DNA from 2 places in the Sporosarcina sp. FSL K6-2383 genome. Region 1 is predicted to be linked to the other one. Evidence: riboswitches for the same ligand, from Rfam matches in the RefSeq annotation. Region 1 holds a riboswitch; the other holds the start of a gene.
What was found. Region 1 has a riboswitch for S-adenosylmethionine ahead of MKZ10_RS03970 (O-acetylhomoserine aminocarboxypropyltransferase/cysteine synthase family protein). Riboswitches for the same ligand answer to the same signal wherever they lie in the genome.
Positions count from the first base shown of each region.

Region 2: linked by a shared signal. The riboswitch ahead of MKZ10_RS16105 (methionine ABC transporter ATP-binding protein) and the one ahead of MKZ10_RS03970 (O-acetylhomoserine aminocarboxypropyltransferase/cysteine synthase family protein) in region 1 are both predicted to bind S-adenosylmethionine.

Region 1 is NZ_CP152017.1:745,301-749,467, reverse strand. Features, by position in the region: gene MKZ10_RS03975 (alpha/beta fold hydrolase) at 1-653, opposite strand, end outside; gene MKZ10_RS03970 (O-acetylhomoserine aminocarboxypropyltransferase/cysteine synthase family protein) at 691-1,980, opposite strand; SAM riboswitch class I at 2,117-2,232, opposite strand; gene MKZ10_RS03965 (glycerol-3-phosphate acyltransferase) at 2,466-3,089, shown strand; gene MKZ10_RS03960 (DUF2187 family protein) at 3,329-3,550, shown strand; gene MKZ10_RS03955 (lysoplasmalogenase) at 3,737-4,167, shown strand, end outside.
Region 2 is NZ_CP152017.1:3,181,963-3,186,129, forward strand. Features, by position in the region: gene MKZ10_RS16095 (MetQ/NlpA family ABC transporter substrate-binding protein) at 1-613, opposite strand, end outside; gene MKZ10_RS16100 (methionine ABC transporter permease) at 681-1,349, opposite strand; gene MKZ10_RS16105 (methionine ABC transporter ATP-binding protein) at 1,342-2,367, opposite strand; SAM riboswitch class I at 2,491-2,596, opposite strand; gene MKZ10_RS16110 (thioredoxin family protein) at 2,651-2,950, opposite strand; gene MKZ10_RS16115 (toprim domain-containing protein) at 3,155-3,496, opposite strand; gene gcvH (glycine cleavage system protein GcvH) at 3,572-3,955, opposite strand; gene MKZ10_RS16125 (arsenate reductase family protein) at 4,031-4,167, opposite strand, start outside.

The DNA.
Region 1 (4,167 bases):
CCACGTCCACGACCAATATCATGGGTATTCATAGCACCGAGCAGTGTGTAATAACTATTCGGATCAAAGTGTTTTACTAAAGCTGGTCCTGTATACACATCATTGCCGAAACCTATATCACTACCTATCGCCTGCAAGCCAACCCCATACGCACTTAGCGTTGGTGTAGCTGCAATCGGTACGAGTACATCCATATCATCTGCATATAAAATACCCCATTCTAAGACTCGCATACCACCAAGCGAAGCACCAATCACCGCGCGTAGTCGATCTACTCCTAGTACCGTTAGCGCTTTGCGCTCCGCATGTACCATATCCCGAATGGTCACTTCTGGAAATAACTCGTCATAAGGTGCCCCGGTAGATGGATTGATAGATGACGGTCCCGTCGATCCATCACATCCTCCAAGCACATTGAACGAGATGACCGAGAATTGATTGGTATCGATACTTTTCCCTTGACCTACAAGGCCACTCCACCAGCCTGGATTTTTATCCGTTCCAATGGTTTCATGATTTCCCGTCAATGCGTGGCAAATAAGGACAGTTTGTGCCTCTGGTCTACCTATTCTTTCATAGGCTAGCTGAACATTTTCTAGCATAATGCCCGACTCCAATTGTAAGCTTCCAATGTTCACAAATCCTGTCCCCATGCCCGTCACGCTCCTTGTTATTTTATCGGGTATAATTTTATGCTTTGACTGGAACTGCCTTATCAATGGCCTGTGCAAGATCCGCGATAATATCTTCTACCGCTTCCAGTCCAACTGATAGGCGGATCAATTCTTCTTTGACGCCAGCTTCTTCAAGTCCCTCTGCGGATAGCTGCTGATGCGTTGTTGAAGCCGGATGAATAATAAGTGATTTTGCATCTCCAACGTTCGCAACATGCGACCAAATGTTAACATTATCGATCAAGTTACGACCCGCTTCGCGTCCACCTTTAATACCGAAGACGATAATTGAACCAAAACCATTTTTCAAATATTTTTTCGCATTGTTAGCTGAAGGATGATTTTCAAGACCCGTATACGTTACCCACTCCACTGACGGATGTTGCTTCAAATAATCTGCCACTTTAAGCGCATTGGCATTATGTTTTTCCACACGTAAATGTAATGTTTCAAGTCCTTGTAAGAAAGCAAATGCATTATCCGGACTCAAGCATGGTCCGAAATCACGAAGCGCTTGAACGCGTAACTTCGTCGCAAATGCTGCACCCGCTGCATCAATACCATAACGAATACCATGGTACGTTTCATCTGGCTCTGTGAAACCAGGGAATCTTCCTTGTGTCCAATCAAATTTCCCAGAGTCAATCGCGACACCCCCGATAGACGTTCCATGTCCACCAATCCATTTCGTTGCAGAATGAATAACAACGTCTGCCCCAAAATCAATAGGGTTCGAACCATAAGGTGATGGGAATGTATTATCAATAAGTAGTGGAATTCCATTGTCATGTGCGATATTCGCAACTGCTTCAATATCAAGCACATGAAGGCTTGGATTACCAATTGTTTCAGCAAAAATCGCTTTTGTTTTATCTGTAATGGCTGCACGGAAGTTTTCAGGGTCCGTCGCATCCACAAATTTTACGTTAATGCCATAGCGTGGCAGTGATACTGCGAATAAATTATAAGTACCTCCGTACAAATTACTCGCAGCTACGATTTCATCGCCAGCACCTGCTATATTTAAAATCGAAAACGCAATAGCTGCCATTCCTGATGATAATGCAACTGCCGCCGTTCCACCTTCCAATAGAGCTACACGCTTTTCAAAAACGTCGACCGTTGGATTCATAATACGAGAATAAATATTACCCGCTTCCTTCAAAGCGAACAAATTTTGTGCATGTTCTGTGTCACGGAATACGAAAGAGGTTGTTCTATGAATCGGCACCGCGCGTGATCCTGTCACCGGGTCTGGCTCTTGGCCACCATGTAGAAGAAGTGTTTCGGGTTGAAGTTTTGTCATTGTCATTACCTCCAGTAGTTTTTTAGATGGATATTTTTTGAATACGTGCGGAGGCGTCGGGGATATTCTTTTAGGAATAAAAAATAACCCCCTTCGCTTAACGCTAAGAAGAGGGTTACGCTTTCGCTTATTCCTCCTCTTATCTTTCAGACCGTTTACACGAATCTGTAGGAAGTAGCACCTGTGCAAGTTAGTCACTTGCCGGTTGCCGGGCATCGCAGGGCCTAGTCCCTCCGCCGCTCTTGATAAGAGTTTGATTGATTTAGTTTTCCATCTTGTGAAGTAGTATAGGCGAATTCTTAATACAATGTCAAGTGTTTATTGAAAGTTTTTTCAGAAACTTACATTTACTCTAAGATGTTATAATAACGATTATACAAGTTGAAATAATGAATCTTACCAACAACGCTTGGCGCTTTGGGATGCCTCCTGCTGGAGAGCAGACGGAATCAATAGAGTAATTTCACTAGTTTGGGGGAATTGGTATGTGGTTGTGGGTTATAGGAGTGCTACTGTGTGGATATTTAATCGGATGCTTACACGGCTCGGTTGTTGCAACGAAGATTTCAGGAGTTAATTTAAAAGAAACTGGGGTCAAAAATGCAGGTGCTTCGAATGCTACGATTGTGTTAGGGAAAAAGTTTGGTGCTCTTGTAGCAGCGATTGATATTGGAAAAGGTGCGCTGGCTGTACTACTTGTACACTTTTTTTCTGTGAATGCGGAATTGCCGGGAAATGATGTCGCATTACTACTCTTTTTGGTAGGTGCCGCAACAGTCGCTGGACATAACTTTCCGTTTTACATGCAGTTCAACGGCGGCAAAGGAACTGCTACAGTTATCGGCGTTCTACTCGCACTCGATTGGCGTTTCGGTCTCGTTGGTTTTGCGTTGTTAGTAGTCGTAGCACTTACGACTAACTTTCTGGTGTTTGGCGTTTTGATGTTGTACGTGACATTCTTGACCTTGGCATTTTGGTCAGAAGGTTACTGGCCCATCGTCATCGCAATTGTATTATTCATACTTGCGATTTGGAAGCATATCGAAAATTTCCAACGGATGAAAGAAGGTAGTGAGAAGCGAGTTTCAGCAGTGTTTAAAAAGAAATGATTGTCAATGAAAGATTTAAATTATTAGCGTTGACTACAAAATGGAAGGCACTCTGAATCTGACGGAAACAGCATTTCTGCAAATTTCGTCAAAATATGGTATACTAGTTAGTAGACAACTTGTGATCTATCATTTTCGTTGAGTTGTGTTTCGTCTTTTATGCCACGCTTAGGGTTTGACCTAAGCATTTTTTTAATTGATTGAGGGCATGATGAAAATAAACACTAGGGGGAATTCGAATGGCTTTTCCACGCAAGGAAAAAGATGTATCGGATTTTGTCGCAGCGCGCAAAATCGATGAAAAGATTTCGTTTGTCCGTAATGACCATGAAGTTAATGGTACTATTTTTAAAATTCTCGAAAACTCTGTCATTGTGGAGATTTCTTCGAAGGATGCCGAACTCATTGGTGCCGCATCCAATCTGACAGTTGTTGCACACAAGAACTATTCAGTCGTCTGACGATTTTTTTAATTGCCTGCCACTAGGAAGTCTTTCTAGTGGTAGGTAATTTTTTATTTCACGGAAGCTTTGGGCAAACTCGACTACCTAATTTGAAAACTTAGCTACCTTTCAACAGAACTCTATCATTCAAGCAGGATTTTCTTTCCTATTTCTCGAAAGATACTAGTGAAAGGGGTTGCACGAATGATTCAAAAACTATTACTGGCTGCTATTACGATTATGGGGGCTATCTATATCTTCCTCATCCCATCAGATCCAGTCGGCTTCAAGATTTTCATGAAACTGATTCCGATGGCACTTATCATTTTGTTTGCACTAACAACCAGATCATTATTTTCTCGCACATATAAACGTATTGTCATTTTGGGACTTTTTGTTTGCATGATTGCAGACGGCGTCCTCTATTGGTTCATGATTGGACTCATTACGTTTTTCATCGGACATATTTTTTACATTATTGCATTTCGTCATATGGCCCGAAAGCATATGCCCATTTGGGCCGCCATTCCACTTCTTCTGTATGGTATCGGTATGGCCATTTGGCTGGCCGGTTCACAATTCACGACTGGCCAAACCGTGCTCGGCATTGCCATTATCGCCTATATTTGTGTCAT
Region 2 (4,167 bases), 1.2 Mb from region 1:
ATAATTGTGGCATAAGAGCAGCTTCATAATTCGCATCGAATTGGATGTTCTTTGGATTTTCTACGATATCTTTCACTTCAGCTTTGACCTTTTCGACTCCGTCAGCTAATTTAATAAGTCCGTTCGCTTCCAACATCGCCAATACACGACCGTGGTCAGCTACTGAGTTACTAATTAGAATGACTGCATCATTTGGTAATTCGTCAATGGACGTGTACTTTTTCGAATAAAGACCAATTGGTTCAATATGGATAGCTCCTGCATTCGCAAATTCATAACCAAAATCTGCAATTTGACTTTCAAAGTAAGGTATATGTTGGAAATAGTTTGCATCAAGTTCACCAGATGCTAAATCCTGATTAGGCAATACATAATCTTGATATGGTTCGATTTCGAGTTCAATACCTTTTTCCTTTAGCAATGGTGCTGCCTCTTCAAGGATAATCACATGCGGTACGTTTGACGCGCCAATTTTGAGTGTTGTTACTTCCACTTCACCTATATCTTCACTACCACTTCCAGTTGTTTTATCGTCCTCAACTGTTTTTGCTCCACATGCCGCAAGCGCCAATACAAGCACTGCAAATAAAATACCTGTTAATAACTTTTTCATGTTGTGTACTCCCCTTTTTCTTTGTTGTTTTATAAAACAGGCAATGCCTGTTGTTCCCAATAGTAAGTTACCGCTTGTCTAATTTTTTCACAGCGAAGTCACCAATGAATTGAATGATAAAAACAATAATTAAGATGATAATCGTTGCTGCAAGCGTAACGTCTCCACGGTTGCGCTGGAATCCATCTAAAAACGCTAGCGTTCCAAGACCACCTGCTCCAATGATTCCCGCCATTGCCGTATAGCCGACGAGTGCAATAGATGTGACAGTAATGCCCGAAACAAGCGCAGGCATCGACTCAGGTAATAGAACTTTGAATATAATTGTGCGCGTTTTCGCTCCCATCGACTTGGCAGCTTCGATGACGCCTTTATCAATTTCCTGAAGTGCAATTAATACCATTCTTCCATAGAAAGGAGCTGCTCCAATAATAAGTGCAGGCAATGCTGCATCAGGTCCACGTATCGTCCCTAGTAGGAACTTCGTAAAGGGAATCAGTAAAATAATTAATATAATAAAAGGTATCGACCTAAAAATATTGACGAATGCCCCCGTCACAATATTGGCGAACTTATTGGCCCACAGCTGTCCAGGGCTTGAAAGGAACAGAAGGACACCTAGCACTAATCCGATTACTAACGTAAAAAATGTAGATAATACTGTCATATAAATAGTTTCAACTGTTGCTTCCCACATTTTCGGCCAGTCCACATTCGGAAATAGGGTTTCAATCATTACTAATCACCTCTGTCTGCACATCTTTTTCATGAAGATAACGAATGGCTTCTTTAATGGTCCCCTCATCTCCCACAAGCTGAAGGATTAACGAACCGTATGCCCCGCCATGCGTATGTGAAATATTCCCCTGAACGATGTTCACATCTACATCAAATTTACGTATCAGGCCTGCCAAAACGGGCTGTTCTGTCCGTTCCCCTACAAATACAAGCTTGATAAGCGTACCAGAAGATACCTCTTCTTTAATATGCGCCAATGCCTGCTTCACTTCTACCGGCTCCGTTATTTGAGAAACAAATCGTTTCGTAATCGGCGCTTGCGGTGATTGGAATACTTCTAGGACATCTCCCAACTCGACAACTTCGCCCGCTTCCATGACTGCAACCCGATGGCAAATTTTACGAATGACGTGCATTTCATGTGTGATCAACACAATCGTCAAGCCTAATCGTTCGTTAATACCCGTTAGAAGATCGAGAATTGAATCTGTTGTCTCTGGATCAAGGGCTGAAGTTGCTTCATCACATAACAGAACTTCTGGGTCATTTGCCAGCGCGCGGGCGATTCCCACACGCTGCTTTTGACCGCCTGATAATTCGGATGGATAGGCATTTTCACGACCAGCCAAACCTACAAGTTCAATCAGCTCTGTCACTTTCTTTTCACGGTCTACTTTTCGTACTCCTGCGATTTCCAGCGGAAAAGCGATATTTTCTTTAACAGTTCTAGACCATAGTAAGTTGAAATGTTGGAAAATCATACTTACTTTTTGTCGTGCTTCCCTTAGTTCTTTTCCCTTGATAGCTGAAATTTCTAACTTCCCAATCTGCACAGTGCCAGATGTAGGCATTTCAAGACCATTCAGCAAGCGAATTAGCGTACTTTTTCCTGCCCCACTATAACCAATGACTCCGAAAATCTCGCCATCAGCAATTTCAAGCGATACATCTTTGACAGCTGTAATACTAGCTGATCCATCACCGTATCGTTTATTTATATTTGATAAATGAATCATTTCTTTCACCTCTGGATCATTTTCTTTACACTATGTTGATAATATAAAGCCGAAAATATAAAAAAGCCTTCCTGCAGACGGGCAGAAAGGCTTGACGTTATCATAAATAAACGTTCGTCCAATCTCTCATCTCCCAAAGCAAATGCTTTGTGTGATTTGGCACCATTTCACTTTCGTGACGGTTGCCGGGCTTCAAAGGGCACTATCCCTCCACCTCTCTTAATAAGAGCGACCTATTCAATTAAATGTTAAAACGAAGTATAGCATAGCTTCTCAAACTATGTCAACTTATTTTTTCAAGTAGATAAGGAACTGACTGAAATGCATAGATTTTATGCTGCACAACGCCATCCTTTTGAATGAGTAAGCAAGGAACACTTTCGATTTCATAATCCATCGCCAAGTCTTGTACGTAATTCAAATCCGCTTTCCCAATTGGTAAGTCTGGCTTCATTACTGACACAACTTCCATCATTTTCGATGCGACAGCACAGGTCCCACACATCGGTGTATAGAGATAATATACCGCAACGTCTGACTCTTTCACAGTTGCTTCCCATTGTTCACGTGTCCATGTTTCCATTGTTTATAAACCATCCTTTTATAATCAATTACGCCTCGGCGTAATTGCGTCCAAATTTTGAATTGTGCCCACAGGACGTGGGTATGCAGTCGTTGCGACAGGACGTCGCGAACTTAGACTGCCTGCAATTAACTCCCTTCAAAATTTGTGACATCCACCGGAGGCTTGACTTGATTCGGCAGGGAATTTGGGCTTCCTGCCGAATCAAGTCAAAAATTCGGGGTGTATGTTAAAATTTGCATCCAGTAATATTGTTGCAAGCACTTTGTATGGAGTCGTTTCCACTTCCTTATAAACTTTTTCTGTATATAAATGAATCGCGTTAGGGAATCCCCTTTTGACTAATGTTCGAATCTGCTCACCTGATTCATCCGCATCGACAAAGACATACAGCTCATGTTGTTCATAAGGTTCCAGTAATTCTTCCAGCCGATAGGAGCTAACTGTCCCGTTCGTACAAATGATATCAACGGACTCAGCCAGAATTCGTGCAAGACGTTTTCTATCTTGGCCCCCTTCAACAACAATCACTCTGTCATATAGCACAAAGGATCCTCCCACGCTTCATTTTTTATGGTTCAAAAAAACGCCGTGATAAGACCGGCGTTTAGTTAGATTACATTATTCTCCGACTGTCATTTTTTCGTATGCTTCAGCGGACATTAATGCATCCAATTCAGATGCATCAGATGGTTCAACAACAATCATCCATGCATTTTCGTATGGAGATTCATTCACGAATTCAGGGCTATCTTCTAGACCTTCGTTTACTTCAATTACTTTACCGCTAATTGGTGCATAAAGTTCCGATACTGTCTTAACGGATTCAACGCTTCCGAAAGGCTCGTCTGCTTTGATGTCGTCACCTACAGATGGAAGTTCAACGAAAACGATATCGCCAAGTTCAGATTGTGCAAAATGTGTAATTCCAATACGGTAGTTACCGCCTTCTTCTTTTACCCATTCATGCTCTTCAGAATAACGCAGATCTTTTGGTGTGCTCATTCCGTAACCCCTCCAAATATATAATTTCATTCACTTCAATATTCGCATATTTAGTTCATAAAAACAAGGAAGGAATCACTTTGTCCAAACGTTTTCAAATTCCTCTTCCTTGAATCCAACTGTCACTTTATCATCGCCGAAAACAAGTGGCCTTTTTATCAACATACCATCTGATGCAAGTAAACTAATTTTCTCATCATCTGACATTTCCG